3 regions of the Enterococcus sp. ZQ21 genome follow, and region 3 is predicted to be linked to each of the others. Evidence: a T-box and tRNA genes for the amino acid it is inferred to sense, from the RefSeq annotation. Region 3 holds a T-box; the other regions hold tRNA genes.
The links. The T-box of region 3 lies ahead of argS (arginine--tRNA ligase). A T-box ahead of a tRNA ligase gene usually reads a tRNA of that ligase, here a tRNA-Arg.
Positions count from the first base shown of each region.

Region 1: it encodes a tRNA-Arg, which carries the amino acid that the T-box ahead of argS (arginine--tRNA ligase) is inferred to sense. The anticodon was not compared.
Region 2: it encodes a tRNA-Arg, which carries the amino acid that the T-box ahead of argS (arginine--tRNA ligase) is inferred to sense. The anticodon was not compared.

Region 1 is NZ_CP125658.1:1,905,102-1,916,135, forward strand. It holds gene QK255_RS09225 (flavodoxin) at 1-170, shown strand, start outside; gene QK255_RS09230 (TetR/AcrR family transcriptional regulator) at 346-915, opposite strand; gene QK255_RS09235 (aminopeptidase) at 1,171-2,403, shown strand; gene QK255_RS09240 (hypothetical protein) at 2,551-3,099, opposite strand; tRNA gene QK255_RS09245 (tRNA-Arg) at 3,722-3,795, opposite strand; gene QK255_RS09250 (hypothetical protein) at 3,949-4,113, shown strand; gene QK255_RS09255 (GNAT family N-acetyltransferase) at 4,184-5,365, opposite strand; gene QK255_RS09260 (DUF3284 domain-containing protein) at 5,489-5,902, opposite strand; gene QK255_RS09265 (DUF3188 domain-containing protein) at 5,902-6,084, opposite strand; gene QK255_RS09270 (hypothetical protein) at 6,116-6,337, opposite strand; gene QK255_RS09275 (PTS sugar transporter subunit IIC) at 6,407-7,867, opposite strand; gene QK255_RS09280 (PTS lactose/cellobiose transporter subunit IIA) at 7,975-8,295, opposite strand; gene QK255_RS09285 (PTS sugar transporter subunit IIB) at 8,324-8,641, opposite strand; gene QK255_RS09290 (sigma-54-dependent transcriptional regulator) at 8,793-11,034, opposite strand, start outside.
Region 2 is NZ_CP125658.1:1,953,771-1,964,804, forward strand. It holds gene QK255_RS09490 (mannose/fructose/sorbose PTS transporter subunit IIA) at 1-944, opposite strand, end outside; gene QK255_RS09495 (mannose/fructose/sorbose PTS transporter subunit IIB) at 1,047-1,538, opposite strand; gene QK255_RS09500 (sigma-54-dependent transcriptional regulator) at 1,729-4,563, opposite strand; gene rpmA (50S ribosomal protein L27) at 4,971-5,264, opposite strand; gene QK255_RS09510 (ribosomal-processing cysteine protease Prp) at 5,277-5,621, opposite strand; gene rplU (50S ribosomal protein L21) at 5,649-5,957, opposite strand; ribosomal protein L21 leader region at 5,977-6,053, opposite strand; gene QK255_RS09520 (uracil-DNA glycosylase) at 6,243-6,884, shown strand; gene QK255_RS09525 (SulP family inorganic anion transporter) at 6,946-8,577, opposite strand; gene QK255_RS09530 (DUF1304 domain-containing protein) at 8,698-9,057, opposite strand; tRNA gene QK255_RS09535 (tRNA-Arg) at 9,214-9,287, opposite strand; gene QK255_RS09540 (O-methyltransferase) at 9,601-10,284, opposite strand; gene QK255_RS09545 (signal peptidase I) at 10,412-10,930, opposite strand.
Region 3 is NZ_CP125658.1:1,061,192-1,072,225, forward strand. It holds gene tsaB (tRNA (adenosine(37)-N6)-threonylcarbamoyltransferase complex dimerization subunit type 1 TsaB) at 1-38, shown strand, start outside; gene rimI (ribosomal protein S18-alanine N-acetyltransferase) at 22-564, shown strand; gene rimI (ribosomal protein S18-alanine N-acetyltransferase) at 571-1,035, shown strand; gene tsaD (tRNA (adenosine(37)-N6)-threonylcarbamoyltransferase complex transferase subunit TsaD) at 1,032-2,048, shown strand; gene QK255_RS05205 (CpsD/CapB family tyrosine-protein kinase) at 2,425-3,114, shown strand; gene QK255_RS05210 (Crp/Fnr family transcriptional regulator) at 3,176-3,877, opposite strand; gene arcA (arginine deiminase) at 4,338-5,567, shown strand; gene argF (ornithine carbamoyltransferase) at 5,658-6,677, shown strand; gene arcC (carbamate kinase) at 6,792-7,739, shown strand; T-box leader at 7,888-8,086, shown strand; gene argS (arginine--tRNA ligase) at 8,163-9,854, shown strand; gene phnX (phosphonoacetaldehyde hydrolase) at 10,033-10,818, opposite strand; partial or broken gene phnW (2-aminoethylphosphonate--pyruvate transaminase) at 10,811-11,034, opposite strand, start outside.

The sequences.
Region 1 (11,034 bases), 840 kb from region 3:
GAGATACTTTTTACGATGAATTCTGTAAATCAGTGGATGACTTCGATGCTGCTTTTGGAAAAACAGGCGCATCAAAAGGCGCAGAAAATGTAAAAGTAGACTTAAATGCTGAGGAAGAAGATATCGAAAATCTAGAAGCTTTCGCTAAAGAATTAGTCGCAAAACTTTAATATGCTTGAGATATAAAAGAGCCGTCCAGATTGAATCAATCTAGACGGCTCTTTTATTGTATTCATGGAAGAGTTCTTCGGGAGTTAAAAATGTATACGCTGTAAGAAAAACGAAATTTTCCTTATGTTGACACATCTCTTGTTATCTACTGATTGGCGAAACTCTTGAGTATATTCAATCGATTTCGATTGGTTCTTTGAGATTCAAGATTGCATCAATGCTGTCTTGGATCATTTTTTCAATCTGCTCATCAGTTGGATGGATAATGCTTGAAGACATCAAAGCTGCAATCCCGGTAGCTATGATCCATGTACCGTTATGCAAGGATTCGATCTGTTCTTCTGAAAGATCCGCGTAGGCTGGGTCCCGTTTCACTGTATTCACAAAGTAAGTATAAGAGAAATTTTGCATCTCTTTTCCTCCACCATATTCTTCTAAGTACAGTGAACGATACAACTTCTTCTCTCTTCTTGCAAAATGGATATAATTAAAAGCAAGATCGATAATCGTATTCCCTGTATGCTCAACTGGAAACACTTCGTATTGCAAATAATCATAGATTTGCTCAAAAAGTGCTTGTCTCAAGTCATCCATATTTTTGAACTCAAGATAGATCGGCTGCGTGGAACAATTCATTTTGTTCGCAATGTTTCTCGCAGTAAATCGTGTAAATCCCTCGGTGGCAGCTACTTCATAAGCAGCTGCCAAAATCTGTTCTTTAGTAATCGTCTTTTTTCTTGCCATATTTTTTTAATCTCCTCAATTTTTTTATAACGCTTCCACCATTGATTAATTTCATTGTAACATGTTTTTTTTGATATGCAAAATTAGTTTTCGATTTTCTTCACAAGCTAAAATAGCAAGTCGTGTCATAGAACGTGAAACGCAACCAGAAAAAAATAACCTCCTTTTTTTATTTAAAGCTACATTGTTTGAATCATGATTAAATGGTATCATGCTAATAGTTACCAGAAAAAATGGTGAGGAGGAATTTTTATTATGTTATCGAATTTTAATGAACTTCTAAAAAAATATGCACGCTTAATTGCAGAAACTGGCGTGGCCACAGAAAAAGGTCACACAGTCGTTTTACAGATCAGTGTAGACCAAGCACCCCTTGCTCGCTTGATCACACAAGAAGCTTACAAATTAGGAGCTGCTGAAGTCATCGTTCAGTGGACAGATGATCAGATTCAAAGAGAATTTCTTTTACATGCAGCAACAGATCGTATTGAGGATGTACCACAATCTAAAATCGTTCAAGCGGATGAATGGCTTGAAAAAGGAGCAAGCAGGATTAGTGTCGTTTCTGCCGATCCTGATGCGTTTGCCGGTGTAGACAGCCACCGAGTAGCAACTTATCAAGCAGCTGCCGGTAAAGCACTAATGAATTTGCGCAAGGCAACTCAGGCAAATAAAGTCAGTTGGACTGTTGTAGCTGCTGCTGGTAAACAATGGGCAGCAAAAGTTTTTCCAGATCTGCCAGAAGAAGAACAAGTTGATGCATTATGGGATCAAATTTTTAAAACAACTCGTGTCTACGAAGAAGACCCTGTTTTAGCATGGAAAAAACACGATGAGAAATTAGCAAAAAAAGCAGAAGAATTGAATCAAGAACAATTTTCTGCCCTGCACTACACTGCTCCTGGTACGGATATCATCATTGGATTGCCTAAAAACCATCTTTGGGAAGGTGCTGGAAGCTACAATGCTCGAGGGGAAAAATTCATGGCAAATATGCCAACAGAAGAAGTGTTCACCGCTCCTGACAGTCATCGTGTAGATGGGTATATTTCAAGTACAAAACCACTGAGTTATGCTGGTACGATCATCTCTGGTATGAAATTTACTTTCAAAGATGGAAAAGTAGTTGACTTTTCTGCCGAACAAGGCGAAGATGTCTTAGAAAAATTGCTTGATACCGATGAAGGTGCGCGTCGTCTAGGAGAAGTGGCACTTGTTCCTGACCCTTCACCTATTTCTCAATCTGGTATCATTTTCTTCAATACACTATTTGATGAAAACGCATCGAACCATTTAGCCTTAGGATCTGCTTATGCCTTCAGTGTGAAAGGCGGTACAGAAATGTCCGATGAAGAATTAGCAGAAGCTGGTTTGAATAGAAGTCAAACCCACGTAGATTTCATGGTAGGATCTGACAAGATGGATATCGATGGTATCCGCGAAGACGGTTCTACAGTACCGATTTTCCGTAATGGAGATTGGGCTTGAGCAAAATCTTGTTAGCACAAATAAAATAACGAAAAATATATAAAAAAGAGAGTGGGACAATAGTCAGAAAAAAATCTGATTATTGCCCCACTCTCTAGATATAAGTCAAAAAGATTGAACGTATTAGTGTACTTCCATTTTTCTCTTTTAAACTTCTCCTTCAACTTGTACAATGAATCTTTGCTCCCAATTCCAATCAAATGCAGTAGACCTCAACGCCCGATCAGTATGACCTCCTCTGGTCCAACTCATATAGTTCCCGTTTGACATATTTTCTATAAAAAATATATTTCCCAACGAATTCTGTCCGGCTGAATATAACTTCCACAGAGTCCCTACCCTCTCTTTGTTACCCGAGAAGTCCAAAAAGCTTCCTCCACTATCCCAAATATATTGCGGTGTAAAATTCATACTTCCCGGAATCTGCTCCCGGATATAATAACCACCGGCATTTGCATTGTACTCCATTACCCAACGTTGGGTTGAGTCAGATTGATTATAATTTTCCATTGAAATTTCAAAATATAGAATAGGATTATGAGGTATGCGTGACACAGTAAGCGTTGTATCACTAGCAGCTCGAAGCGAAACAACTTTATTATTATATTCACTGGCATCCACCGTCCCAGTCCCTAAAAAACCACTACATAAAGATGTCAAGACGATTGTACTAAGTATCAATTTTGCTTTTTTCATTTTCTACTTCCTCCTTTTTTATCAAAGATTGAGAAACCCTTTAATTTCTCTTTTAAATGTTTTTTATATTTTTTATTAAGTGCTAAATAAGAAGATTCTTTATGTACTTATTCAAACTAACTAGGTATTTCAAATCGAACAAAAAACTTCTGACTTTCCAATTATTCTAGCTGTGAAGTGCTGTTTGTATCAACTATACTTAGTACTAATCCCACTTTCGAGATTCTCTATGTAGTGCGCCTGTACATTATGTGCCCAGATTAGCATAAAAAGTTAAACATACTTATGCCCACTAGAAAGGCTCTAGCTCCATAGCATTGGAAAAGCTACACACCTACCAGTAAAACCACTTTGTTCTATTACCCTTGCATCTGCGAAAGCCCTAAGTAAAACAATCAATGTAGCGCTAAGAATCCATTTTTTTAATTTTTCTCCTTCTTTCATTTTTATTTTTATTTTTTGCTTTCCGTTTTAATGAAAATGTTTTTTTATCACCTTCCTTCAACAACAATTATACCCTTATATCAATAAAAAATGAAGTTTTTTTAATTATAAAACATTTAATTTTTGTTGTTTTAAAATAAAAAAACCTGTACCACAAAGGATACAGGGGTTATTTATACGTTCCTGACTGGAATCGAACCAGCGACCTATCGCTTAGGAGGCGATTGCTCTATCCTACTGAGCTACAGGAACAATTTCAATAAATCAATTGTAGCTTGTTTGTTTTTTACTTGCAAGCTTATCTGCTAAAAAAATCAGCTTGTAGGTTAGGCAAAACGTTTCCACTAGCTCTTAACAGATGATAAACTAGGAGTAGAATGAAATAATACAGGGAGGTTCTTTCCAATGAATGATAAGCCAAAAGAAAAAGTATATGCCGAACGCTTAGATTCATCTAAAAAAAATCGGGAAAAGATCACGAAAGAAGCAATCCAAGACCACAAAAAAGAAAACCCTAAAACAAAAGAAAACAAAAAATTCAAATTTACGAAAAAAGAGGATTTACTTTAATATTTTCCTTCAAATGTCAAACGAAAAATAAACGGGTGGTGACAAAAATATTGTCATCCCCCGTTTTTTATCAAAAATAGTCATTAAGGATTGGCTGTTGCTGTGGCAAGATCGAACTTAACATTTCTTCATATTCTTTTGCCACCTGTATCCTCTCTTGGAATACCAGCTCTTCAACTTTACGATATCCTAATAATAGCTGTGTGATATGTTGGATACTTCCGCGAACGATCGGTAACGCCGTTTGTTCTACTTTTGAGAGATGGTTTTTTCCATTTTTAATCGTTACTTCCACGATTCCTTCATTCCATTTTGCATACTGATCTTCTTCTATCTGAAGAGCAAAGGCAGCTTGTTTCTTTCTAAATGGATATTTTTCCAAAAACAAAGAAATATCCACGATCCTCGCCATCATATAAGGTGTGATCGTTACAGAAGCAAATGGATTTGCTAATAGATAATTTTGATCATTGCCACCGTAGCCACATGAATATTCAAATGTTTCAAAAGCACCGTTATGGGAACTTACAAAGCGGACAAGGCTGCAAAAGGCATCGTGATTCAAAAATCCCCATTCCACAATAATAAAGGAAGACGCTGCAAGCTGGTAAACGACATAGCCCATTGCTTCCCCAGTATCATCAAAATACAAAGCAAACTGGTAATTACCTTTTTGCTTGAATTTATACGTATACCACCAGTCTTCGCGCTTCAGACCAGCTCGTTGATTTTCAGGCATCTGTTCATAAATTCGTTTGATAGCAGCTTTTGCATCTTCGAAATTCATACGCTTCATCTTGCCAGATTTCTTTTTGGTAAAAGGCACGTCACGACTGTTTAGTTGATAACTGATTTTATCAAACGATTGTTCATAGCCATAGCGCCGATAGAAGGGATAGGAGAAGGGCGCCAGATAAGATAAGCTTACTTTACGATAACGGCAATCTTCAAGAATCTTTTCCATGATCTGATTGATTCCGCCTTGTCCCCTTGCTTCAGGATAAGAAGCAACATAGCCAATACCGGCCATTAAATACTCTTGTCCGTAAAAATTCACTGGGAAAGGAGTCGCCATGACTTGACTTGTTAGCCGATCCTCCTCATCAAAAAAACCGTAATTCCAGGAATTCTCCGCAAGTGTACGAAAACGTTCTCTCCTTTCAGGTGTATCTGCCCCATTAAATGCATATGTGGCTAAAGCAAACATTTCCTCAATCGAAGATCCCCCTAGCTCTCTTACTTGTTTTGTCATTTTGCTGCCCCTTCCTACAAAAAAGCTAGTGAGGAATCTCAGGAAAGACTTTGCTTCCTCTGAAAAATCTCTTCTAGCTTACTTCATTTTTCAATAACTAAATAGTACCATTTTTTCAATGGTTTAATACGTTGCTTCGATCATCTCTAGCATTTTTTTGAAACGTCTCCGCTTAAAGTACATCAAGATCGTTCCTAAAAGCATATCATTCAACTTTTGAAGCATGCCGTAAGACTCCATTTTTTCTGTGTAATGAATCTCACAGGTCGAATCGTCTACTGGTTTGATTTGATAATGAACAACGAATTCATTCTTCGTTGTCGATGTACGAAACTTATAAGACTGGTTTTCAATGACTTCTTCGATTTTTATACGAGCCCGGTTATTTTGCGAGAATTGTTTGACGTACTCCAAATTTTTCAGCTGTTTTCTGGTCACTGATTTGCCGGTCGCTTTACGTACATCGAAAAGAACAGAATCCATAACTTTATCGTAAAAAAACGACGCTGGAATATTTAATTTTTTTGTGATTTCCATTAGTTATTTTTCTCCTTTGCTTCTTCTCTTTTTTTCCCCTTCATGAAGAAGTAGATTCCTAATCCTGTTAGGAAAAGACCCGTGACCATACTATACAAATCATACCTTTGCGAATGTGGATTCAAACTATACAACACGATCAAAGAACCAATACTACATAAAAATAAACCGTTTTTTATCATATCAACCATCCTATCTTTTTGAACCATTTTCTTAAACAGCTGTTGACTGAAAATAAAGGACTGTTCCCCAAGGCTGTGCTTTGATTAGTTCCTTTGCTTTTTTAGCCGCAGCTTCCGGATCTTCTGCACTTGTCTCAAAGAACATTTTGATTCCTTGTTTTTCTTTAAACGTAAATGTCATTCCTTCTTCATTGTATCCTTCTAACAATTCTTTGATTGCATCTTGTTGCATTGCACTGGCAATTGAAATCATTTTTCAGCTCCTCCTCGAAAATTCATTATGAGGAACGGAACTTAAAGCGTCCCGCTCCTCAGATTCATCTTATTGTTGTTCGCCTGCGGCAGGGTCCATTTTGTTTGCAGAAATGACAAACGGTGCCCAAATCAAGAAAGTCACGACCATACATACCAATGTTACGATTGGTGCTCGCCAATCCGCTCCTGTTGCTAAGAATGACAATAAGAACGGCGGTACTACCCATGTAACTTGTTGCGATACTGGTGCTACAAGTCCAAAGTAAGTTGCTAACCAACCGATAGCTGTCGCAACTACTGGAGCAATCAAGAATGGGATGAACATGATGGCATTCAATACGATCGGCAGACCAAACATCACTGGCTCGTTGATATTGAAAATACCGGGTCCAATGGATAATTTAGCTACTGTTAAATAATCCGCTCGTTTAGAGAAAATCAAGATAGCTATCAGTAAGACGATCGTTCCACCTGATCCGCCAAACCATGCAAAAGCATCGAACGATCCACGGACCCACATATAAGCTTTTCCATCTTCGATTGCATCTAACACGGCTGGTGTACCAGTTTTTCCGTTATAACCTTTTTGGAAAATATCAATATTGATTAGTTGTGCTTGTCCCCAGATTCCCTCTAGCACTGGTGCCAATACATTTGGTCCATGAATACCAAAGAACCAGAATACTTGAACAAACACTGTGACGATCAATACTGCTCCCAACCCTTGAGATAATCCTAGGAATGGTTCTGCAATATATTTTTGCACCAAATCAATGATTAGTTGCCCATCAGCTACACGACCTACGATATAATTGATAATAGCAATGACATATAAAGCGATCGTAGCTGGTAAAATGGCTGCAAATGCTTTAGATACTGCTGGTGGTACTGAATCAGGCATTTTGATCGTAATGTTAGCAAGCATCAATTTACAAAAAATAATGACTGAAATTGCTCCCATGATCATAACTGTAAAATAAGCGTTTCCATTCAAATGATCTAGTTTTAGCCAACCCCATAATCCAACTGACAGTGTACCATCTGCAATCGTTGCACCAATCTCAGAACTATTGATTGCATCTGCGACATTTGAAGGGACATTCACATCTAATGCTGCTGATAATGCTGGACCAAAGGAAATACCTTGAATCAAGGTAGCTAGACCAACGATTCCCCCAGCTAGATCATTTACTCCATAAGCTCGGGCAAGATTATCCCCCCAAGAAAAGGCAAAGATCAATCCGGCGATTGCTAGTGTACCGTTCCAGACAAAACCATTGATTCCGATGATGACATTCAATACGGCAAAGATTCCTTTGTCTGCTGCTAAACTGTCAGCGTAGGTACTGTTAAACTGTTGCGGTAAATCTCGAATAATTGCATTGATCATTACAGCGACTGATCCCGCCATTGTTGCGGGCAGTGTGCCGATAAAAGCATCACGCAAAGCAACTAAATGTTTTTGCGCTCCGATTTTTGCGGCAACTGGCAGGATGTATTTCTCCATCCAACTTGTTAGTCCGTTCATTTTTTACTTCCTCCTATAAGTTTTTTATATAAAGAGAGTTCTCTTTATAACAAAATAAAAAATCCGTTCAAAAATTTTTCTTCTTCCGTTCAAAAAAGAAGTTGTATTTATTCGCTGTATACGCGACGATAAAGTTCGATGATTTCTTTTGCTAAATCAGTAAACGCAATAGACGTCATTAAATGATCTTGACTATGAACAGTCAATAACGTCACTTGCATATGATTTCCTTGTGCTTCTTGTGTCAACATATCTGTTTGTGCATGATGTGCTTGTATAAGTGATTCTTCTGCATCAGCGATTTTTCTATCCGCTAACTCGAAATCACCGATTTTAGCAGCCGCAATCGCTTCCATTGCGTCGCTCTTTGCATTACCGCCAAACATGATTAGTCCCATGATGGCTTCTAGATTTTGCTGATCTTCCACGTTGTTATCCCCCAACTACATACTTGATTTATTTCATTAGATTTTCTGCCTGTGCAAGTACTTTTTCTCCATTCATCATGCCATAGTCTTGCATATTGATAACATCTAACGGAATACCTTTAGGCGCAAGTTTTTGTTCGAATTGAGCTTTCATGAAACGTACTTGAGGACCTAATAATAAAACATCGACATTCTTAGATTCTAAATTATTATCTGCATCTGAGGCAGAGACAGCAAAAATATCGGCTTCCATTCCTTTTTCTTCTGCTGCTTTTTGCATTTTTGTGACCAATAAACTCGTACTCATCCCTGCTGAACAAACTAACATAATTGTTTTTTTTGCCATTTTTAACACTCCTTTTATTTTTTTTACACTTTTATATAATGCAAGAAGCATGCCAAGAAAAAAAGAGCTAAAATAGCGTTTTCATGCTTTTTAGCTCTTTTATATAGTGCGCACACTGATATTCAGTGTGTAAACAGTATGATTAGTGTGTTTATTTTTTTATTTTGTTTTCAAGAAACATTTGTGTAAGAAACGCGATATCATCTTCTGAAATTTTTACCTGATATTTTCGTTCCAGTGCCATCAAATTTGCTCGAACGATATCCATTTCCAAACGGTAAATTTTTGAGAAAATAGATAGTTTCTCAAATTGCCGATGCGATTCTTTTTTGATCAATCCGTCTAGCATGAAGGCTAAATGGATGACAATTCCAGTATCTACTCCTGGTTCTACGATAATCGACAAATCTGTCTGGATCTGCTGAACTGTTTTTTGCAATGAGCGGATCAATTCATCAATAGAAAAGACATCACTTAATGATCCTGAAAGCGAATCAACAATTTTAGCTGTTGGGACCTCATCATCAGCTATACGCTTCAAAACATTCAATTTTTCATCATCAAAAACGTCATAGGCAGAAAAAAATGGGATATTTTGATAATCAACGTCAACCGTTCCTGCAATTGCTTTGATTTCATATTCTTCCAATAAGGCATCAATGTGTTTTTTGAATGATTCGCGTTCTAAAAACTGCATCTGGATCAGTTCTACTTTGTTTTGATTAATCACCGGCATAATCCGTTGATACAATTTGGCAGCTACTCCCTCACCAGTAAAACATGTCACGATGACGGCTTTTTTACGCTGTAAAGTTTCAGCTTTTTCCGCTTTGAACTGATCACGTACGATTGATTCAAAGGAGAGCTGAATATTTTGATAAATGTCTTCTAAGCTTCTTCCAACACTTGCCATCCGTATCGCTTCTATCACAATCATCGTACTTGTCATTGTGATTGCTTTCGTCCGAATGCCAGTCTCTTCATAAATCAAATCACTGAAGGTGTTTAATGATCCCATATCTGTTAACAAAAGCAGTCCATTCGTCAAATGCCCCTGATAATTTTTGACATATTGTAGTACCTCTTCATACATTGTTTGAACTTCCATAACCAATGGCATATTAAAAGCTTTTCCTACTTTTGTTCCTAATAGTTCTTGCGCCATCTCCAACATACTTGAAGCGGTCTGTCTGCCGTGCATCAGTACGAGAACATCTACTTTGTTTTCTTTAACAGGCTCACTTTCTCCTAAGTTGATAGAAAGAAACATACTGATAAAGCCAATTTCATCAAAAGGAATCTCGACTTGTTCTTCTTCTTCAATGATTGTCGAAAGATCGATTGCTACCTGGAATTCCTTCTTAAAATTTTTTCGTACGTTATTCAAATCTGGATGGACAATCATATGTCCTTCTCTCACACGATCCAATGTACTTTGCAAATGCAAAGCAAAAGCAAAACGAGCTTTTTCATTATAAATACGGTCTAACCGTTTTTCAGCTACATCATACAATTGATTGGTTAGCCGCCAGATCTCATCTGGTAAAAGATCTTTTGGGATTGAACTTTTAGTCAATTCTTTGACATATGTCTGAAAATAAGCATCCACATCTTTTGAAATGAGCGTCTCCAAATCGATGTTCTCCACACCGGTTTCAGAAAGAGAAGTAACTTTTTCCTCAATATCGTTGTAGACTTGCATGTTTCTTTCTGGATCTTGTGACCAGACGACATCAGCAAATCCTGGTTCAAATGTCAAATACTGGCTCTTACTGTCCATGAATCGGTCGAGGCGTTCTGGTATTTCTTTGATTTTCAGTAGTCCTTTTTGTACTTGAAGGGAAAGTTCTTCTTTTCGAATGATCAGTTTTTTCTCATGATGCGTTCGGTAATGTAAAAAAGATTTTGCACAGACTAATTTCAAGTCTCGTTTCACTTGACCGATATTCCCTTCCGCATCATAAAGCATAAAGGCAAGAATCGCTTCTTTTTCGATATCGATACGTTGATTTAAACGGTTCGCTTCTTGTTTGATGAAAAGAGAGATGATCTCATAACGCTCATCCAGTGAACGCGAAGCAAGGTTTGGCAAGGTGATAGCCATAGGGATCCGTCGGTTGAAGGTAGTCAAGAAGCTTTCTGAAGATTCAGTCGTTGCCCCAATAATCTGAACTGATGCTTCATGTACTTGTGCACTTTCTCCAAGTGGACGATAGATACCTTTATCGATGAAAGTAAACAGCATTTCCTGTCCTTCCGGTGGTAAACGGTGGATCTCATCTAAAAACAATATACCGCCGTCTGCTTTGGCGATTAGACCAGGACTATCTTGCGCTGCTCCTGTGTAAGCCCCTTTTTTGATCCCAAAGATGTGTCCAAAGAGCAGTTGGGGA
Region 2 (11,034 bases), 890 kb from region 3:
GCTTTCTTCAAAATTTCATCCATGTTTCCTTTTGAATCATTTGGTACTTTACGTACATCGAAATTGATTCCAGCTTCTTTTAATTTATTGAAAGTATCAATATCAGCTTGGCTAAACGCCAACACTTTATTTGGTTGTACTTTACCAGGTGAGTGTGCCATTGATCCGACATTCACTGTCTCCAACGGTACGCCGCCTTCAACTGCTCTTAAAACATCTTGAGGATTTTCGAATAACAGTAACGCGCGTTGTCCGCCAAAATGTTGATCATCTTTCGCAAGTTCGATCATTTTTTCAACTGGAACAACATGTGCTTTTACACCTGGAGGAGCAGCTTGTTGGATCAATTTCTTACGAAGATCGTCTTTTGCTACCGCATCAGAAACAACGATAATGCGTGTTGGATTCGTTGCTTTTGTCCACGCTGTTGCTACTTGTCCATGAAGCAGACGTGAATCGATACGGGCTAAAACATAACTGAATTTACCAGGAGCTCCTGCAGCTGACGTTTGTTGTACTGCTGCTTTCGGTGCTTCTGCCGGTTCTAATTCTTCCGGTTTTACTTTTACACCGTCTTTTGCTGTTTCAATGATATGTGCTGCAATTTCATGAGCAGATTCCATTGAAAAGCGTGATGCGTAGGCTTCAATCAACATTGGTAAATTCAAACCGCTTACGATTGCCCATTTATCTTTGTGCTCTTCGAATAATGTGTTTGATTGATTGAACGGTGTTCCGCCCCATAAATCAACTAAGAATAACACTTCGTCTTGATTATCAAAAGAAGCAACCGCTTCTTCCAATTTGGCTCTCAAGTCATCTGGACCTTCACTTGGTTTCAAAATCACGGCTTTGACGTTTTCTTGTTCGCCAAAGATCATTGAACCGGATTGTAAGATTCCTTCAGCAAATTGTCCATGACTTGCTAGGATAATCCCTACCATATTTATACCTCCTATTTACTTTTGTTGTAACAAATTCAAAAATATTAATAATTGCTAACCATTACAACAGAATTATTTGACCTTTTCCAACAACCATTTTTGTTACACCTTTTTGATTTTCGCTAGTAGTTCCATCAAAAGGATTTTCCTGTCAGCAGGTACTTTTCGAATCTCTAACTCCACTTCTTGACTGTTCAAGTAACGAAAGGAATCAATATCTTGTTGATTTACTGAAACAAAATTGGTAATCATTGATTTGCCTTCAGTAAAACTCATACCGCCGATATTCAACGACTTCAACTGTACACCGCAGCGGACAACCGCTTCAACATCTTGGGGATTGGTGAATAAAAGCATCACTTTTGCTCGTGATAATAGTCCACTATGATAGATTTGAATCATTTTCTGCACGGTTATTACATTTGCTGTGATTCCCGGCGGTGCAGCTTCTTTTAATAGAAACTTTCTCAATTTATCTTGAGCAACTACATCGCTAATCACAATGATACGTTCAACACCTGTTTGCTTCGACCAAACTGTTGCGACTTGCCCGTGGATTAAACGATCATCTATACGTGCCAATCGAATATCCATCTGCAAAACTCCTTCTTCCTCACTACTTCACAGAAACCCCTATCATTTCTGTGTGAACAACCACCTCCTAGCACACACTACTATAAGCAAAAAGCGTGCCAACTTTTTTGTGATACACTAATTGAATTTAAAGGATTCTTAACCAATACACAAAAACGATACACTATGAAAGTGTATCGTTTTTGTGTATTTAAGGCATAGTGTATTCTTTTTTATCTAGCTGATTATGCACTAGACGTAGCAGATAATACATTTCTTCTATTGGCACTTTTACTTTTATCTTATCTTCTAGCAGGACAACCGAGGCTGTTAATTGATTATAAAGAGGATCACTCATTGTATTCGTCAATTCGTTTTCTTCCACCGTCAACGTTTCATTTCGAATAATCCGTTCGATCATTCCTGCTGTGTGTATCACTAAGTTGATCTTAAAACCATATTCTTCATTGCCAATTCCCATCGTCTGAGAGACTTGTGTAGAAAATTGCCACATTGGATCGATTAGTTTACTACCATTGATAAAGATGAAGTTCTCAGAGATAAACTCAACACATGTTTTTTTAGCTGTCTCTTCATCTAGCGAGACGAATTCAGTTTCTTCCATTTCTGATTCCATAAGCAACTGATCCAAAATGACTTCGATATTTTGATCAATGAAGCGCTCTAAAGGAATAAATGGTGCTTGGATATTCAAATCAGTAATTCCAGTAGTTGCTATGATCTGATATTCTTTTTGGATAACCGGCAATTCTTCTTTCACTTCCACAATCGACAAAGCTAGAACTTCTAATTCTGTTTCTTGACGCTTGTTTACCGCTCGTTCGATCAATTCTTTGATTCTTTGCGCTGTACCTTCGCCAGATGCACAAATGGCCAAAACAGCTTTTTTCTTATGGATAGGTTTTGTTTCCTGGACAGGTTCTACAGAAGATATTTCTGCGTAACCTCGAAAATTCTTCAATGATTCATGCAACATATCTAAATCTGTCCCTAATACAGAGACCTTTCGCACAGTTTCCAAAACTAGAGAAGTTGTTACCATGTCAACGGTACGTACAGGTATCCCGGTGTCTCGCTGAATTTGCGAATTAAATGAGGCGAGGGACCCCATATCCACTAATAGTATGACCCCGCTTCCTTCATCTACTTCTTGTACATTGCGTTCAATTCGGTCTAAAGCTGTTTTCGGATCCATATCCAACGGCATGTCTACTGCTCGTACATTCTCTGCATCTAACAACTGTTGGACAACCTGAACCATACTGCTTGCTGTACTGTTTCCGTGAGCCGCAACGACTACACCGATTCTGCCGCTTGCTTGGTTCGCCCGTAACGAGACGAGTAGAACAGTCAAGTAGTAGTCTTCACTTTCTGGAATATCCACTTGAAAATACGTTTCTATATAACTACGCACTTCTTTCGCAACAGCATATTCATCTGGAAAATCAAATGCCATCTCACGGATATTATCATTCGTATGCCGTTCTTCTCCTAAATTGATCTTTTTCAAAAACGAACTGATATGCAAGCTCATAGCATAAATAAAGTTTTGCTGAAAGTCATATGGTAAAGATCTTTTGACCATTACATAAATCTGATTGGTCACTTCTATGATTTTTGGATCTACAAATTCTGCTAATTTGCTATCTGCATTAAAAGAAAACCCATGGTCTTTATAAAAAGACTTCAGATGGATGTTGATATCTGTAGAAATAAAGTGATTGATTGCTTCTTGGTCCAACCCATCCGACTTCAGCAAAGCTGCTTTATCTCCGATGATATCATATAGATTATAAGGTAATTCATAGGAGTCTGATTGGATTTTCATGATCGTATCGTTTGGTGCTACAGTTATCTTTGGCTCCAATATTTTAGAAAGCTCTGCCATTGCACTGCGGTTGCTTGCTAATTGAATCAATCCGCTACGAATTCCTTCTGTCAAATCATCAATCGTAATCGATATTTCGGGAGATTGCATATGATTTAGAAATCCTCGTGCGCATACTAACTGGATATTCGACTTCAATTGACCTATATTCCCATAAGTCACACTGCCAATCAGTGCTTTTGCTACATCTTCTGTCAAAGAGATCTTTCGTTGCGTGCGGTTCGCTTCGTGGGCAATCATGATTTTTACTAAATCGACTTTCTCATTTGCAGGACGTTTTTCAAAAGCCGGAAGTTTGATATTAATTGGGATACGCCGAACAAAAGTTTCCAATAGCGAAGAGCCTGGATCTTCTGTGGTCGCACCTACGATTCGTACATTTGCTTCATGAGATTTCGTTGTTTCTCCAAGACGACTGTAAGTCCCGTGATCCATAAAGTAAAAGATCATTTCTTGACCTTCTGGAGGCAATCGGTGAATTTCATCCAGAAATAGCATACCACCATCCGCTTGATCGATAATTCCCATTTTTTCTTCATCTGCACCTGTAAAGGCTCCTTTTGCATACCCAAATAAATGGCTCATCAAAAGCTCAGGGTTATTCGCGTAATCAGCACAATTGAAAACAATCAGTTCCGTTTCCTCATCTATTACATGATGTGCTTTGGCAAAATGATACATCGCGTGCGCAAAATAAGTCTTTCCTGATCCGGTAGGTCCTGTAATCAAGCAATTTAATCCTCTTGGCGGATACAAGATCGCAGCTTTTGCCTGTTCCACTGAGTTTTTCATGCTACCATTAGCTCCAATGATTTTTGCAAAGATATCCTTAGTATCTATCTGGAGCATATTTTTTTCTTCAGAGACCGGCGTTTCTTTGTAACTGACCACATGTTTTGCAGCTGGCTTTACGTGCGTAGCGAGTGTTTGATATATGTAACGTACTGGTCGTCCATCTGTCTTTATCAATTTTCCTTCGCGCACTAGCTGATTCAGATCCTTACTGCTATTCGTTCGTTGGATTCCTAACACTTCAGCAATTTCTTGTGTCGTTACTCCTTGGTCATATTCTGCCTTTGTTAAATGAGCGGTTTTTTCTTTGACATACATATAAATTCGGTCCATGCGTTTTGCCAATGGTATCGCTCCTTTTCTATAGACTGTTGTTCTTAGGCTTCAAAACATAATACTATGTATTTATTTCCGTTTCGTCAACTATTTACCTGATTTTGTTTCGTTGACAACAAGCGAAGGGACAAGCGTAATGAAGATAAAAGAACACAAAATATCAATTCCATTTTTATATTGGAAACAAGAAAAAGAACACTATTTATCCTACAATGATGCTGCTGATAGCAAACAATATCGCTTTCATTAATAAAAACAATCGTTATCAAAACATTCTGATTACAAGATGGCAAAAAAATCTTAAGCGTAAAAAGACATGGTAACCTTCGCATCCTTCATGACAACTTTTATTTTTATAAACAAAGAAGAGGCTGTGACAAAAGTCTTGTCACAACCTCTTTAATCGCAAGATTCAATTAAGCTTCTTGAGCTACTGGATAAACAGACACTTGTTTTTTGTTACGGCCTTTACGTTCGAAACGTACTACGCCATCAACTTTTGCAAATAAAGTGTCGTCTCCACCGATACCCACGTTTACACCTGGATAGATTTTTGTACCGCGTTGACGGTAAAGAATTGATCCACCTGTAACTGTTTGTCCATCAGCGCGTTTAGCACCTAGACGTTTTGATTCTGAGTCACGGCCGTTAGATGTAGAACCGCCACCTTTTTTGTGGGCAAATAATTGTAGATTCATAGATAACAACATGGTCTGCACCTCCTATTTATCATTGATTGTTTTAATTTGGATATATTCTGAGTTTTCAGCTTCTATTGATTGTAAACCTAATAAAAGATTTTCTAATAGAATCTCAGCAATATTGTTTTGTTCTTGTGTCATTCCTGAAGTGACTTCGGTATAAAGATAACCGCCTTCTTCTTCATTCATTTCAACAATCGGTTCAAAACCGGCTAATGAGGCAATCCCGTTGACAGTGCTGATCGCTAACGCAGAAACACCTGCACAAACGATATCACTTCCATAAGGACCAGCATCAGCATGCCCGGTCAAAGTGAATGAAACGATCTGACCTGCGTCATTTCGCTTAAATGTTCCTTTGATCATATATAGGCCTTCTTTCTCAAACGCTGATTAAGCGTTGATCGCGTCGATAACCACTTTTGTATATGGTTGACGATGACCTTGTTTGCGGTGTGAATGTTTTTTAGGTTTGTATTTGAAAGTAACGACTTTCTTTTGTTTGCCGTGTTTTTCAACAGTACCTTCAACAGTTGCACCTGCAACAGTTGGAGCGCCTACTTTTGTAGATTCGCCACCTACTAAGATAACTTCGTCAAAAACAACTTTTTCTCCTGCTTCAACGTCAAGTTTTTCAACATAGATTGCTTGTCCAACTTCAACTTTTACTTGTTTACCACCAGTTTTAATAATTGCGTACATGCTATAAAGCACCTCCTTCTGATATACTTAGACTCGCCATCCGAAGTGACAGCATCTGCTGTGCTTATTACTTGTTCTGAGCGGTTGTAGCTGTGGAGTCCACAATTACAACAGTACTAGCTTACCAGAACAGCCGCTGTTCGTCAACTAAATTTAAAGTCAAAAAATGAAATAAAGATTTAAACAATCGTTCTCCTGCTTTTCTTTCCTCTTCGTTTCTGCCAAATAAAATAGTCGCATTGCGTTTCTTTTCTTCTTATAATAAAAGAAAAAGGAGGAGCACAAATGGAATACCCAACAGAATTGATACAAGAGGCTTCTTTAAGGATGAACGACCGTCCTGTAGAAGGGTTTGTCGCTGGGCAAGGACCTCTTCATCCTAAATTAATGCTTGTAGGAGAAGCCCCAGGGAAAACAGAGATTGATACACACATCCCTTTTAGCGGACAAGCTGGAAAAGAATTGATGCAGGCACTTTCTTCCACTGGTTTAACACGAGAAGATGTCTATATCACCAGTGCTGTACGGAGTCGCCCGTATCGCGTGACTCATTGGATCAATAAACGGACACAACAGACAGAAACTGTTTATCCAAATCGTACACCTACGCGATCCGAAGTATTTGCACACGCACCGATACTGGATTACGAACTGATGGAAATCCAGCCAAAATTAATTGCGACACTTGGAAATATTGGCCTGCAACGATTACTTGGTAAAGAATATACTGTTACCAAAAACCATGGTCAACTCTATACAGGTCCCGTCTTACAGCTAACAAAACAAAAAGATGCCTACGAATGGTCAGAAAAAAACTATCGTATCCTTCCACTTTTTCATCCAGCAGCTATTTTTTATAATCGTTCCCTTGTACCTGTTATCCATCAAGATTGGCAAGTACTAGCTTCACTTTTACAACAAGATTAAAAAGAACAGACAAGACGGTGAAATTGTTAGTTTACAGTCTTGTCTATTCTTTTTCATTGTTTTAATGGCTCATTGCAGTATATTTCGCATGCAATGCTGTCAACGCATGAGCAACTGTTTGATGTTGATGTGTGGATGTATATTCCCATAAGTGAGAAAGTTGTTTTTCTACTTCCGGCTGCAAGGAAGTATAGATAATCGTTTGTCCTCTCTGTTCTGCTTTTTCTTGAAATTCATCAAAAACTGCGCGTGCCGTCAAATCAATACTTGGTACGCCACGCATGGAGAAGATGACACCGTCGTGATGGTTTAGTTCTTCCAATTTATTTTTTAGTTTCTCTGAAGACATGAAAAACAGCGGACCGCTGATGTACACTACTGTCCAATTATTCAGCTTTTCCGTTTCTGGCAGCCCCATTCTTTGCCAATCGATTGTTTCTAATGAAATCGTGATAGCCGCACTTTTTACAACAAAAAATACACAACCGCCGATAATCCCAATTACAATAGCAATACTTAAATCAAAGATGACTGTACAAATCATTGTAAGAACAAACAATAGAATAGCTGACCAATATTTATGAACAAATAGCTCCTTAATCGTTCTCCATTCATTCATACGCCAAGCCGTCACGATCAAAACACCTGCAAGTGCCGGCATCGGAATCTGTGACATCACTGGCGCAAAAACAAGCATGGAAAGCAACAAGACAACTGCATGGATCATGCCAGCTAATCTGGTTTGTGCGCCAGATTTGATGGCCACACTTGTACGAGCAATGGCTGCAGTAGCAGGAATCCCGCCAAAAAAAGGAAGCAATAGATTTCCCACCCCTTGTGCCACTAATTCTTGGTTACTGTCTAATGATTTATTCGCCATTCGACCAGCAGAAGCACCACATAATAAGCTCTCAATCATCCCTAACAGAGCAATGCTAATGGCCGGAACGGCTACTTGTTGCAAGGCAGAAAAGCTAAAATCTCCCAAGCCCAAGCGATTACTGCTGATCAGTGTTTGTGGGATGTTACCAACAGTGGCTACTGGTAAATGACACAGTAGCGTAACTACTGTTGCTAAAATGATGGCCAACAGCGAACTAGGCATTCGTTTCGCCCATTTTTTCGGATAGATGAACATCCCTAAAATGACTAGGCCTCCCATAATCAAAGATGCTATGTTTATTGGAAAACCTAGTGTTTGATAACTACTTAGCTTTTCAATAACATTTGTACCTTCCGAATGAACACCAAACAAATTATCGATCTGACCTAATGCAATAATAATAGCAATACCTGAAGTAAATCCTGTGATTACTGGTGCTGGGATAAAAGAAGTTAGTGTTCCTAATCGGAAAAGTCCTGCTGCAAGTAAAAATAGACCTGCCAAAAAAGTAGCAAGCAACACACCTTGCATTCCCTTTGTTGCCGCAATGGACATTAGAATAGCTGCCATTGCGCCTGTCGGACCTGATATTTGATAAAAACCGCCTGATAAACCGCCAATAACGAGACCGGCAATGATAGCCGTAATCAAACCTGCGGACGCATCGGCTCCGCTTGATACCCCAAAAGCCAAGGCTAAAGGCAATGCTACAGCAGCTACTGTGATTCCAGCCAAAAGATCTTTCTGAAATCTTGAAAGATCATAACCTAAAAATTCTTTTTTTAGTGATAAAACATAATTTTTGAACACCTATCTAACTCCTTTTCATGAAATTTTCTAAAATACCATTCATTAGAATAGCATATTTCATGAGAAAAAGTAATATTTTTCACAAAGTTTCCTGTCCAATAGATCCTTGTTTTTCCACATTTAGAAGAAAATAGAAAGCAAGGCCAACAGAGCTAACCCACCTTGTTTTAGTAAAATCCAGCGATCGCTAGTCAGACTTCCATACAATGCAACAATAAAAATTGATAGCAACAGCATACTTGTAATTTCTTTAGGTGCGGAAGAAAGGTAAGCTCCGTAAAGTAGTCCAACCCCTAATAGTCCATTGTATACTCCTTGATTCTTAAATAATGTTTGAACAGATTTTCTGCTTAATTCTTCTTTATTCATTTTAAAAACTCTGCTTGTCGTATCGGAATCAGTTCTTACTGTTTCGATGTACATGATATAAAAAAATTCGATGGCCACTAGAGTGACTAAAATTTTTGATAATATTGACATATTTGCTTCCTCTTTCTGATGGATTTTATTTTTACTTCCTATAATTGTACTAGATAAAGATGTTTTTTTCATTTTATTTGCCTTTGAAAACAAACAATATTGGCACAAAAAACAAAGAAAAACCGTTAGAAACCTCAGTTTCTAACGGTTTTTTAGCGTCACAGGAGGGATTCGAACCCCCGACCGTCCGCTTAGAAGGCGGATGCTCTATCCAGCTGAGCTACTATGACAGGAATCAGCGGAACATCAATAATTATAGATAATTATATTGCTTCTGTCAATACGAAATAGTTATTTAATTAGCAAATAGCCAATTATTTTAATTCAACTACCAAATCAATCCTTTGAAAAGAAACATTCGCTTCCATCTATTCTAAGGTTATCAGTCGAAAACAGGAGTTGCATTGTCTTCATGCTTACTCCTGTTTATTTCAATCTATTCACTATTTCCTTCAGTTGTTTTACAAATACAGTCTCTTTCACATCAAATTTAGATGGATTCTTTGATATAATCAATCACTTACTGATTGTCATAATCATGTATCACCAATCGATTTCTTCTGCTTCTTTTGTCATTAAGATTACACCATCGCCTAATGGTAAGATGGTCGATGTCAAATCAGGATGGTTCATCACGACACGAAGGAATTCATTTAATTTACGATGGATAGCTCGTTTGCCACGAGGAATCTCTTCATCAGGGAGCAAGATCGTCCCTCCTTGGAAAATATCATCTACCATCAAAACGCCACCTTTTCGTAACAAACGCAAACATTCAGGTAAAAATTCAATATATTTTGATTTTGCACTATCCATAAAAATAAAGTCATATGGACCAGACAATTCAGGCAAAATATCTGCGGCTTGCCCTTCAAGCAAGGTTACTTTATCTGTCAATCCTAGACGTTCATAGTTTTTTTTCGCTTTCTCGATCATGACATCGAAACGATCAATGGTCGTAACATGAGCATTTTCTCCGATTGTTGTCGCCATGACACTTGATGAAAAACCGATAGCTGCACCGATCTCTAAGATTCGTTCAGGCTGAATCTGTCCAAGTAAAAATTTCAAAAATACAACTGTTTCGTGGGGAATAACCGGTACTTCTGCTACATGAGCTTCTTCTTCCAATTTGCCTAGCTCACCCGGTAATTTTTTTTGCTGGGTGCGCATAAAGTCCAATAGTTCTTCTTTGACTACAGGACGATGCATCATTTCATTGCGCATACTACTCCTCCTCTTTACACATTATACGAACAACTAGCTAAATCTACAAGCTGTATGAGTATTTTCCGTATCACTCGTTCAGAAGAGTAATGGTATCTCTTGAATATATTTGTCTTTTTCAACATTCTCACAAAAATTTCTGTGTTCGTCTCCGCTTCTTCTTCAACTCTACAAAAGTATTCCAAGCTGTGATTCCTGTTAAGCAAAAAGCAATCGTAAAGAATAACCCCTGGATCCATGCAAATGCTGTTTTGGAAAGGACCAGGCCAATATATGGAATCTGGAAGATTGGACTACCGATAATATTTCTCTTTTTTACTACTCCAGGCTCGATATAAGTCCGTGTGTCAGCTTTTGTATAAAAGTCGTTGTAGTTGTTTTCAATGGCTATTACGCGACGTGTCGAGATTTTTTTACCTGAATTTTCATAATATGTAATAATATCTCCGACTAAAATCTCATCTGTATTTTTTGGTCGTACATATATCAGATTTCCTTGTGCATAATATGGGTTCATTTCTCTATCCTCAATAATATAAGGAGTCAATCCAAAAATTCGGGGAACCAAGACGACGAGAAGAATAAGTATTAAAAATATAATCAGCGTTACAGAACTAACAAAAGTTATTTCTTTGTAATCAGGCATCGTTTTCAACTCCTTTCTTTCTTCAATCCTTCTTAATCATATAATAACGATAAATTTTTTTCAAATTATAACTGTAAAAACACATTTTTATGACAACGACGTTT
Region 3 (11,034 bases):
ACACACCTGGAGACGAAAGCTATGTTGAAAAAATTTAAAGCATATGCTAGAAGCCTTTTTCAAGATAAAATGATCTATGCAGAAAAAACAATCGAACAAATCGATCGTCGCTATATACTAAGAGAATTGACTACAGAAGATATCAAAGAGCTGTTGGATGTCGAACGAGAAGTCTATAATGGCGAATTGCCATGGACCAAAAGTGCCTTTATGTCAGAATTGAAGTCACCACTTCCTCATCTATATTTAGGGATCTTTGATAATGGAAGAATGATCGGGTTTGTCGGTTCAAGGGCGTTCGGTTTAGATTGTCATATCACGAATATTGCTGTTCGACCGGCATATCAGCGTAAACGAATCGGTTCGCTGCTTATTGACGAAATCGAGAACTTTGCTATAATGAATCGCTGTGAGACGATGTCATTGGAAGTACGCATGAGTAATCAGGATGCGCAAAGACTTTATCGGAAATTAGGGTTTCAAGCAACGACGATCAAAAAAAGATATTACACTGAAACAAAAGAAGATGCGTTAGATATGATAAAAATTTTAGAAAATGAGTGAGATTAGTTGATTTGCAGAAAAAAAGATTTTGATGAAGCATATTTGGCAGAATGCGTATGGGCAATTAGCGAAAATGCTTATCCATATGGCTCACCTTGGACGAAGATGCAGTTTTTGACAGATATCCAACAGCCCCACACAGATTATCTTCTTTTAGTTGAAGATAATCAGATCTGTGGTTTTGTCGGGTATTCGAAAGTAATGGATGAAGTCGAAATCACGAATATCGCTGTTGCAGTTTCAGAACAAGGAAAAGGCTATGCACGGCATTTGCTACATCTGCTGATTGCGGAACAAATAAAAGATTCGCTGCATGTTTTTTTAGAAGTACGTCTGTCTAATGAAGCAGCAAGAAAACTTTATGAATCAGAAAAGTTCCGTATATTAGGTAAACGGAAATCATATTATCGCAATCCGACAGAAGATGCGATCATTATGAGCAGAAAGTTAAAAACGGAGACGATGAAATGAATGAAGAATTGATTCTGGCAATTGAATCAAGTTGTGATGAAACGAGTGTAGCGGTCGTTAGAAATGGAACAGAGATCTTATCTAACATCGTTGCTTCCCAAATAAACAGTCATAAACGTTTTGGCGGAGTGGTGCCTGAAGTAGCTAGCCGCCATCATGTAGAACAAATAACCTTATGCTTGGAAGATGCACTGGTAGAAGCTGGTGTATCGGCAGAAGATTTATCGGCAGTCGCTGTCACTTATGGGCCTGGACTCGTCGGCTCTTTGTTGATTGGTATTTCTGCTGCTAAGGCTTTTGCTTGGGCACACCAATTGCCGCTGATTCCTGTGAACCATATGGCAGGTCATATTTATGCCGCACGTCTGGTCAAACCATTCCAGTTTCCATTGATGGCACTTCTTGTTAGCGGAGGACATACAGAATTAGTCTATATGCAAGAAGATGGATCATATGAAATCATTGGGGAGACAAGAGACGATGCAGCAGGAGAAGCTTATGACAAAGTTGGAAGAGTCTTAGGTCTTTCTTATCCAAGCGGAAAAGAAATCGATCAGCTAGCTCATCAAGGAAAAGATAATTATCATTTTCCACGAGCGATGATCCATGAAGATAATTATGATTTCAGTTTCAGTGGATTAAAAAGTGCATTTATCAATTTGGTGCATAATGCACAACAGCGTGGAGAAGATCTAGACAAAAATGATTTAGCAGCTAGCTTTCAAGCAAGTGTGATCGATGTATTGATTACTAAAACACTTCGAGCTTGTCAAAATTATCCAGTCAAGCAACTGGTTGTAGCTGGAGGTGTGGCGGCCAATCAAGGGTTGCGTGAAGGATTGCAAGCTGCTCTGTCAGCTAAACTCCCTGAAGTAGAATTAGTGATTCCGCCTCTGAGACTTTGTGGAGATAATGCTGCAATGATTGGAGCAGCAGCACATGTGGAAATGCAAAAAAGAAATTTTGCCAGCTATCAGTTGAATGCTGATCCAAGCTTGGTTTTATCTGAATAAATGAAAGAGAGTGTGAAAAAGCTGCCCTGCATCAAGTTATAAGAACAGCAAAGAAAAAAACAGCTTCACATGTTTTTGATTTGGTTGAACTTATTACCGTAGATGCAAGCTTTTGAACACTATTTATTGTAATAAGGGTTGTGACAGATTTTTGTCACAACCCTATTTTTGGCCTATTTTTAATTGGTTGTGTTATTTAAAATTACGAGACAGCTTGTTTTAAAAACGTTTTATGCTGATATCTGTAATAAAAAATAGTTATTATATAAATTGTGTTCGTTTTTTTCCTGTGCTATGATTAATTCAATAAATCATAGGATTTATTCGTGTACATAGAAAGTCTGAATACAAAATGAAAAAAGAAAGTAGAGAGAATATGAAGAAAAAGAAAATAGCTGCCTCTCCGGTTCCTTTAGTTGCACTAGCTGATCAATCGATTACTGCCGAGAAATATCGAACGATCCGGTCCAATATCCAGTTTGCAGCGATTGATCGGGAATTGAATACATTGGTCATCACTTCTTCCGGCCCAGATGAAGGGAAATCTATTACTGCCGCTAATCTAGCAGTAGTTTTTGCAAATAGTGGAAAACAGGTCTTACTTGTAGATGCCGATTTGAGGAAACCAACTGTAGCATTGTCTTTTCAATTGCCGCATAATGAAGGATTGAGTAATTTACTTAGTGAGCGTGAACGGATAGCGGACGATTACATAACTGAAACACATATAGAAAATCTTTGGATCTTGCCCAGTGGTCCAAAGCCGCCCAACCCTTCGGAAGTTTTAGGGACGAAAAGAATGGAAGAGATAATAGAAGAACTGATACTTGACTTTGATCTGGTCATCTTTGATATGCCTCCGGTAGCGACTGTAACGGATGCTCAAATCCTTGCAGCAAAAACGGATGGAACGCTACTTGTTGTCAGAGAAAGAAAGACAAAGAAACAAGAGTTGTTAAAAGCGAAAGAACTGTTGCAGATTGCAAAAGCAAATATATTAGGTGTAGTTTACAATGGAACAAAAAAAGAGAGTGATCTCACTTATTATTACCAATCATTTGAATAGACGAAACAAAAAGAAACAGCGCCCCCGATAAATATCAGGATCGCTGTTTCTTTTTGTCGCGTTATTCTCTCAAAGCTGGAGTAGTAGCGGTCTTACAGAAAGTAAAATGCTTTTTGTGATAATCTAACAGTCCTGAATCACGTAGTTGTTTGATTACTTGTCCAGCAGTTTCACGTGTCGTACCGCTATTCACTGCTAATTCTTTTAAGGTAATTGGATAAGGAATGGTGATATGGCCGTCTTCTGTTGGTACGCCAAGTTCTTCTTTCAAAATGAATAGATTTTGTTTCACTCGATCAAAAGCACTGGAGGTTAATCCAATTTGGATACGTAACTCATGTATTTCGACTACTTTAGAAATTTTTTGGATCATATAGATCAGTTGTTCAGGATTTTTTCGTGCTAATTTTTCATAGTAGGAAACAGGAAGATAGAAAGTTTCGATATCAGTCATCGCTTGAGCTGTATAAGTGTAGGTCTCTTCTCCAAACATTCCTGACATAGGAAAAAGGTTATTGGTAGTCACGTAATCATAATAATAATAGGTGGCACTTTCATCGTAACGTTCTAAACGAACAAGTCCTTTGGTCAAGATATATAACCGTTGTCTAGGATCTCCATCATCAAAAAGGATTTGTCCTTTCTTATAGGAACGAAGAACAGTATGTTCCTTGATCTGTTGGAACTCTTCATCCGAGAAATGTTCAAAATCAGGTTGATATCTGAGTTTTGAAAAGTGAAAATCGATTTTATTAACACGCATTAAAAAGTCCTCTCCTTATTGTTCACTATAGTTATTGTTACTTTTTTTAAAGAATTTGTAAAGTTTTAACACATCTGGATTAAACATAAGTTTTAATACTTTACAAATAAAATTTGTTATTATGTAAAAAATATACATCTACATTGAATAATTTATTTTGAAGATAAGTATTTGTGTATAAAAAACAATAATAATACATATAGCAAACGCTAACAATGTTAGTATAGTTTATTTTTTTGATTTATTCAAAAAAAATTTTTAGATGAATAAATATTTTTTTGGAAGTGTATACAGAATAAAAAATGAATAAATTACGCTTAAAATTAGAAAAACGTTTAATTATTTAATTATCGAATATTAATGTGAGGGATGTCTCATTTTGAATGAGACAAAATTATGAAAGTGATTACAAAAGGAGGCTATCCTATACATGTAATCAAAAAGAAGGAGGCAACATAACATGGATAAACCTATTCACGTTTTCTCTGAAATAGGGAAATTAAAGACAGTTTTACTGAAACGGCCTGGACAAGAAGTGGAAAATTTGACACCAGATATTATGGATCGTCTGTTGTTCGATGATATTCCATATCTTCCGATTGCTCAAGAAGAGCATGACAACTTTGCAAAGACCTTGCAAAACGAAGGCGTCGAAACTCTTTACTTGGAAAAATTAGCAGCAGAAGCGATTGACGCAGGCAACGTCAAAGAACAATTCTTGAATAAAATGTTGGATGAATCTCATATCGCATCGAATGCAGTAAGAGATGGTCTTCATGAGTTCCTTCTATCAATGGAAACACAAGAAATGGTAGATAAAATCATGGCTGGGGTTCGTACAAAAGATATCGAAGTACGTTCTAGCAGCCTATATGATCTTTCAGCAGACGACGACTATCCATTTTACATGGACCCAATGCCAAACTTGTACTTTACACGCGACCCTTCCGCATCAATGGGAAATGGAATGACCGTCAATAAGATGACTTTTGAAGCACGTCGTCGTGAATCGATGTTTACAGAATATATTTTGAAACATCATCCAAGATTTGCCAATAAAGGGATCGAAGTATGGTTGGATCGTGAAAATCCTGATCATATCGAAGGTGGAGATGAATTAATCTTAAGCGACAAAGTAGTAGCAGTTGGGATTTCTCAACGAACAAATGCAAAAGCTTTAGAAAAACTAGCACGCCATCTATTCGCAAAAAATTCAGGATTTGAAAAAGTATTAGCAATCAAAATCCCGAACAACCGTGCAATGATGCATCTGGACACCGTATTCACAATGGTAGATCATGACAAATTCACTATCCATCCAGCAATCCAAAGTAAAGACGGTAAGATGGATGTCTTTACGATCGAACCAGATGGTGATGATATCAAGATCACTCATTCAGATAACTTACACGAAACGATGAAAGCTGCTCTTGGATTAGATGATCTTGTATTGATTCCAACTGGTAATGGGGATGAGATCGTTGCCCCTAGAGAACAATGGAATGACGGATCCAATACATTGGCAATCGCTCCAGGTGTCGTAGTCACTTACAATCGGAATTACGTATCGAACGAATTGCTTCGTAGCTATGGTATCAAAGTGTTGGAAATCAATTCTAGTGAATTGTCACGAGGTCGTGGCGGTCCACGTTGTATGAGCCAACCACTTGTCCGTGAAGACTTGAAGTAGTTTATAACCTGACGACAGTCTTACTGTCAGCTGTCGTCAGGATTTCCTCTTTAATCTTAAATAAAAACAATCTAAAGGAGAATGTTTAATATGAAAGAATCAGTATTCCAAGGAAGAAGTTTATTAGCAGAAAAAGATTTTACAAAAGAAGAGTTACAATATTTGATCGATTTTTCAGAACACTTGAAAGACTTGAAAAAACGTGGGATCCCACATCACTATCTAGAAGGAAAAAATATCGCACTTTTATTTGAAAAAACATCTACACGTACTCGTTCTGCATTTACCACTGCAGCAATCGATCTAGGCGCACATCCTGAATACCTAGGTGCAAATGACATCCAATTAGGTAAAAAAGAATCAACAGAAGATACAGCTAAAGTGTTAGGTCGTATGTTTGACGGAATCGAATTCCGTGGTTTCAGTCAAAAAATGGTAGAGGAACTAGCAGAATTCTCTGGCGTTCCAGTTTGGAATGGCTTGACTGACGAATGGCATCCAACACAAATGATCGCTGACTTTTTAACTATCCAAGAAAACTTTGGAACTGTAGAAGGTATCACTGTTGCATACTGTGGAGATGGTCGAAACAATATGGCTAACTCTTTATTAGTAACAGGTGCAATTTTGGGAGCAAACATGCGTATCGTTGCACCAAAAGAATTACAACCTGAAGAAGAAATCGTCAAAATGGCAGAAGGTTTTGCTGAAAAATCAGGGGCACAATTGATGATTACCGACGATGTTGATAAAGGTGTAGACGGAGCAGACGTGCTTTATTCTGATGTATGGGTATCAATGGGTGAAGAAGATAAATTTGAAGAACGGATCAAATTGTTGAAACCTTACCAAATCAATATGGAAATGGTAGAAAAAACACACAATACAGATCGTTTGATCTTCTTGCACTGCTTACCAGCTTTCCATGATACAAACACTGTTTACGGTGAACAAATGAAAGAACGCTTTGGCATCACTGAAATGGAAGTAACAGATGAAGTCTTCCGCAGCAAATATGCTCGTCAATTTGACCAAGCAGAAAATCGTATGCATTCAATCAAAGCGATCATGGCAGCAACATTAGGTAACTTGTTTATCCCTCGCGTTTAAGCATAACCACATTCATCTCACGAAAAAACGAGTCAGCATTGAGGGAAAATCACAAAACGCTGGCTCGTTTTGTTATCTAGAAAATTCAGGAGAACTGAAGAAAGGACGAATGAAATGGCCAAACGAAAAGTAGTTGTCGCTTTAGGAGGCAATGCCATCTTGTCTACGGATGCAAGTGCAAAAGCCCAACAAGAAGCGTTAATGGAAACAGCAAAGTATTTAGTGAAATTTATCGAACAAGGAGATGAACTAATCATCTCTCACGGAAATGGTCCGCAAGTCGGCAACCTATTGATTCAGCAGCAAGCTGCTGATTCTGAGAAAACACCAGCAATGCCTTTAGATACATGTGTCGCAATGACGGAAGGGTCAATCGGCTACTGGCTCCAAAACGCGATGGGTGAAGTACTGAAGGAAAAAGGGATCGATAAAGATGTAGTTTCTTTAGTCACTCAAGTCATTGTGGATGAAAACGATCCTTCCTTCAAAAATCCAAGTAAACCAGTCGGCCCATTCTACACGGAAGAAGAAGCGAAAGAACAAATGAATGCTGATTCTACTGTGACATTCAAAGAAGACGCTGGACGTGGATGGAGAAAAGTAGTCGCTTCCCCTAAACCAATCTCGATCAAAGAAGCACGTGTCATCGAAACGCTAGTCGAACAAGGAGTTATCACGGTGTCTGTCGGCGGTGGCGGGATTCCTGTTGTAGAAACAGCGACCGGATTAGAAGGGCGAGAAGCCGTGATCGATAAAGACTTTGCTTCAGAAAAATTAGCCGAAATCATCGATGCGGATTTGCTGATCGTTTTGACAGGTGTAGACAATGTGTATGTCAATTACCAAAAACCGGATCAAAAGAAACTAGAAACTGTTACTGTTTCAGAAATGAAACAATACATTGATGAAAAACAGTTCGCTCCAGGAAGCATGCTTCCGAAAGTAGAAGCAGCCATTGCATTTGTTGAAGCAAAACCGAACGCTAAGGCAATCATCACTTCTTTAGAAAATATCGAAAATCTTTTAGCTTCTGAAGAAGGAACGATTATCGTAGCTGATTAATTTGTTAAGTCTTTCGTATTTACGAAATGATTTATAACTATCCAGGTGGTATTTCTTCTCCTTTAGGCCATCTGGATTGTTTTTTTTATTAGAAACGACTAGCCTTTCGTTTTTTTTTCTGATATAATTCAAGAAAGTTTAATAAGATTAAGATTTGTTGAACAAGAGAGTACTTGTATCATTCTTGGCTAGCGAATTCGGAAGTGGTGGAAGCCGAATGAAGGAGATACAACGAAGCGCACTTGGAGAATTCTGTTTTAAACAGACGGTCGTCTACCGATATCAGATGGAGCTGGTCCTTTTTTTAGGACAATTGGAGTGGTACCGCGGGAAATCTCGTCTCTAATGATGGCATACTAAGTATGTCGTCATTAGAGATTTTTTTTGTTGAACAAATAAGAGAGTATTTTAGGAGGAATAAAGATGAATAATAAAGATCTTGTCGCAAAAGCCGTCTATGACATTGTCAAAGACGATTTGACACTTGAACAAGTCGAACAATTACTAGAAAATCCAAAATCAGCCGAACACGGGGATGTGGCATTTCCAGCCTTTTCATTAGCAAAAGTTTACCGAAAAGCGCCACAGCAAATCGCTGCAGATTTAGCAGAAAAAATCGACTCTGCCAACTTTGAAAAAATCGAAGTGGTTGGACCTTACTTGAACTTTTTCATGAATAAAGAACTTATCAGCAAAAAAGTTTTGCAAACAGTAGTGAAAGAAAAAGAACATTATGGGGACAGCAATATCGGGAATCAAGGAACCGTACCGATCGATATGTCTTCTCCAAATATTGCAAAACCAATCTCAATGGGACATTTACGTTCGACAGTTATCGGTAATTCGATTGGCTTCATTATGGAAAAAATCGGATACCAGCCAATCCGCATCAATCATTTAGGTGACTGGGGCACGCAATTCGGAAAACTGATTGTTGCTTACAAAAAATGGGGTTCAGAAGAAGCGGTCAAAGCAGAGCCAATCAATGAACTGCTTCGTTTGTATGTCCAATTCCATGAAGTAGCTGAAACAGAACCGGAATTAAATGAAGAAGCTCGTGCTTGGTTCAAACGTCTAGAAGAAGGCGATGAAGAAGCTATCCAATTGTGGCAATGGTTCCGTGATGAATCGATGAAAGAATTCAACAAAATCTATGATCTACTGGAAGTACAGTTTGATTCATTGAACGGTGAAGCTTTCTATAATGACAAAATGGATGAAATCGTCGAACTTTTAGAAGAAAAACATTTGCTGAACGAAGATAAAGGTGCGGAGATCGTTGACCTTTCTGCTTACGACTTGAATCCAGCATTAATCAAGAAATCAGATGGCGCGACACTATACATCACACGTGACTTAGCTGCCGCATTGTATCGTAAACGTACCTATGACTTCAAACAATCTCTATATGTAGTAGGGAATGAACAAAGTTATCATTTCAAACAATTGAAAGCTGTCTTGAAGGAAATGGGCTTTGACTGGTCTGACGACATGCACCATATCCCATTTGGTTTGATCACACAAGGTGGTAAAAAATTATCAACTCGTAAAGGAAAAATCGTCTTACTAGAAGAAGTATTGAATGAAGCAATCCAATCTGCTAAAGAGCAGATCAGCGAGAAAAACCCTGATTTAGAAAACAAAGATGTTGTAGCTAAACAAGTAGGGGTTGGGGCAGTCATCTTCCATGATTTGAAAAACGATCGTCTCAATACATTTGACTTCAACTTAGAAGAAGTGGTTCGTTTTGAAGGAGAAACTGGACCTTATGTGCAATATACACATGCTCGTGCAGTCAGTCTGTTGGAAAAAGCAGGATTCGTCCCTTCAGAAACAGCAGACTATGCGTTGAATGACGATATCAGCTGGGAAGTAGTCAAATTGGTTCAAAAATATCCTGAAACAGTCTTATCCGCTGGGGAAAAATATGAACCTTCAGTGATTGCGAAACATGCAATCAAATTAGCACAGGCATTCAACAAATACTATGCTCATACGAAGATTTTAGCTGACGATGAACAAAAAGAAGCACGCTTAGCTTTAGTGTATGCAGTGACTGTATTATTGAAAGAAGATCTTCGTTTGCTAGGACTTCATGCACCAGATAAGATGTAAGAAAAAAGAATGTGAAATCAGTGTTCAGCTCCGAGTCACAAGGAACAATTTCAAAAAACAGCTTCTCATGTTTGTTGGATATTGTGACTTGTGACCGAGGAGTTGGCAGGAGAACACCGTTTATTCGCAATAAGGGCTGTGACAATATTTTTGTCACAGCTCTTATTTTGTATAAAAGTCATTCTGGATTCTTGTCAGCGCACAAAATGTACTCTGTTAACTCCTTCAAGTTATTTACGCAAAGATCAGCACCAGCTTGTTGGAATCTAAGTGCAACAGACTGTTTTAAGCGATCTTTTTCCTCCATCTCTATTTGTTGGTATGCATCATATGAAAGTCCCATCAGCGAACTACCTTCAATCACACCTACTGTAAACACCCCAGCATTTTTCCCTTCTTGGATATCTGAGACCGTATCTCCGACTTTGATTACTTCATCAACTGACTTGTTTTTGAAATATTGTATGTTTTTATGAATCATATAAGGAAATGGTCGTCCATATCCTTCGACGTCTTCAGAAGTTGCCATGAAGTCTGGTGAATACCCTTCTTTTTTTGCGGTTTCTGCTACGATTGCCATCATAGGAGCAGTAAATCCAGTCGTGGAACCAATATTGATCCCAGCGCTTCTCAACTGTTCGATCGTTTCCAATGTGTCGGGTTTCAAGGTAGAATGTTGGACCAAATCTTTAAACAGATAATGTTCAAATTGCTGATACAATTCCTCCACCTCTTTTTCCTGAGGTAGTTGTCCATGAATCGCTATCCATTGTTCTTTGACAGAAGGGAGGGAAAGAAGCTGTTGGATATGATCCCATTTTAATTTTCCCATCGGTTCGCGGATCTCTTTGTCAGTCAGTTGGATCCCTTTTTCTAGAAAAGCATTTCTAAAAGCGTGGACAGGAGCCATACAGCCAAAGTCCACAGTTGTTCCTGCCCAATCAAAAATTACAGTTTTAATCATTAATGTTCTCCTTATAGTCTTTGATAATTGCTGTCAGTTCTAAAATGTCTTCTGGATAAATCTCGCCAATATTACCGATACGAAAACATTCATGATCGCTGATTTTCCCAGGATAGATCACAAATCCGTTTTGTTTTAAATGCTGATAGAAATGATTGAAATCAAATCGCCAGTCTTTAGGGTAAAGAAAAGAGGTAATGAATGGCCCCTGATACT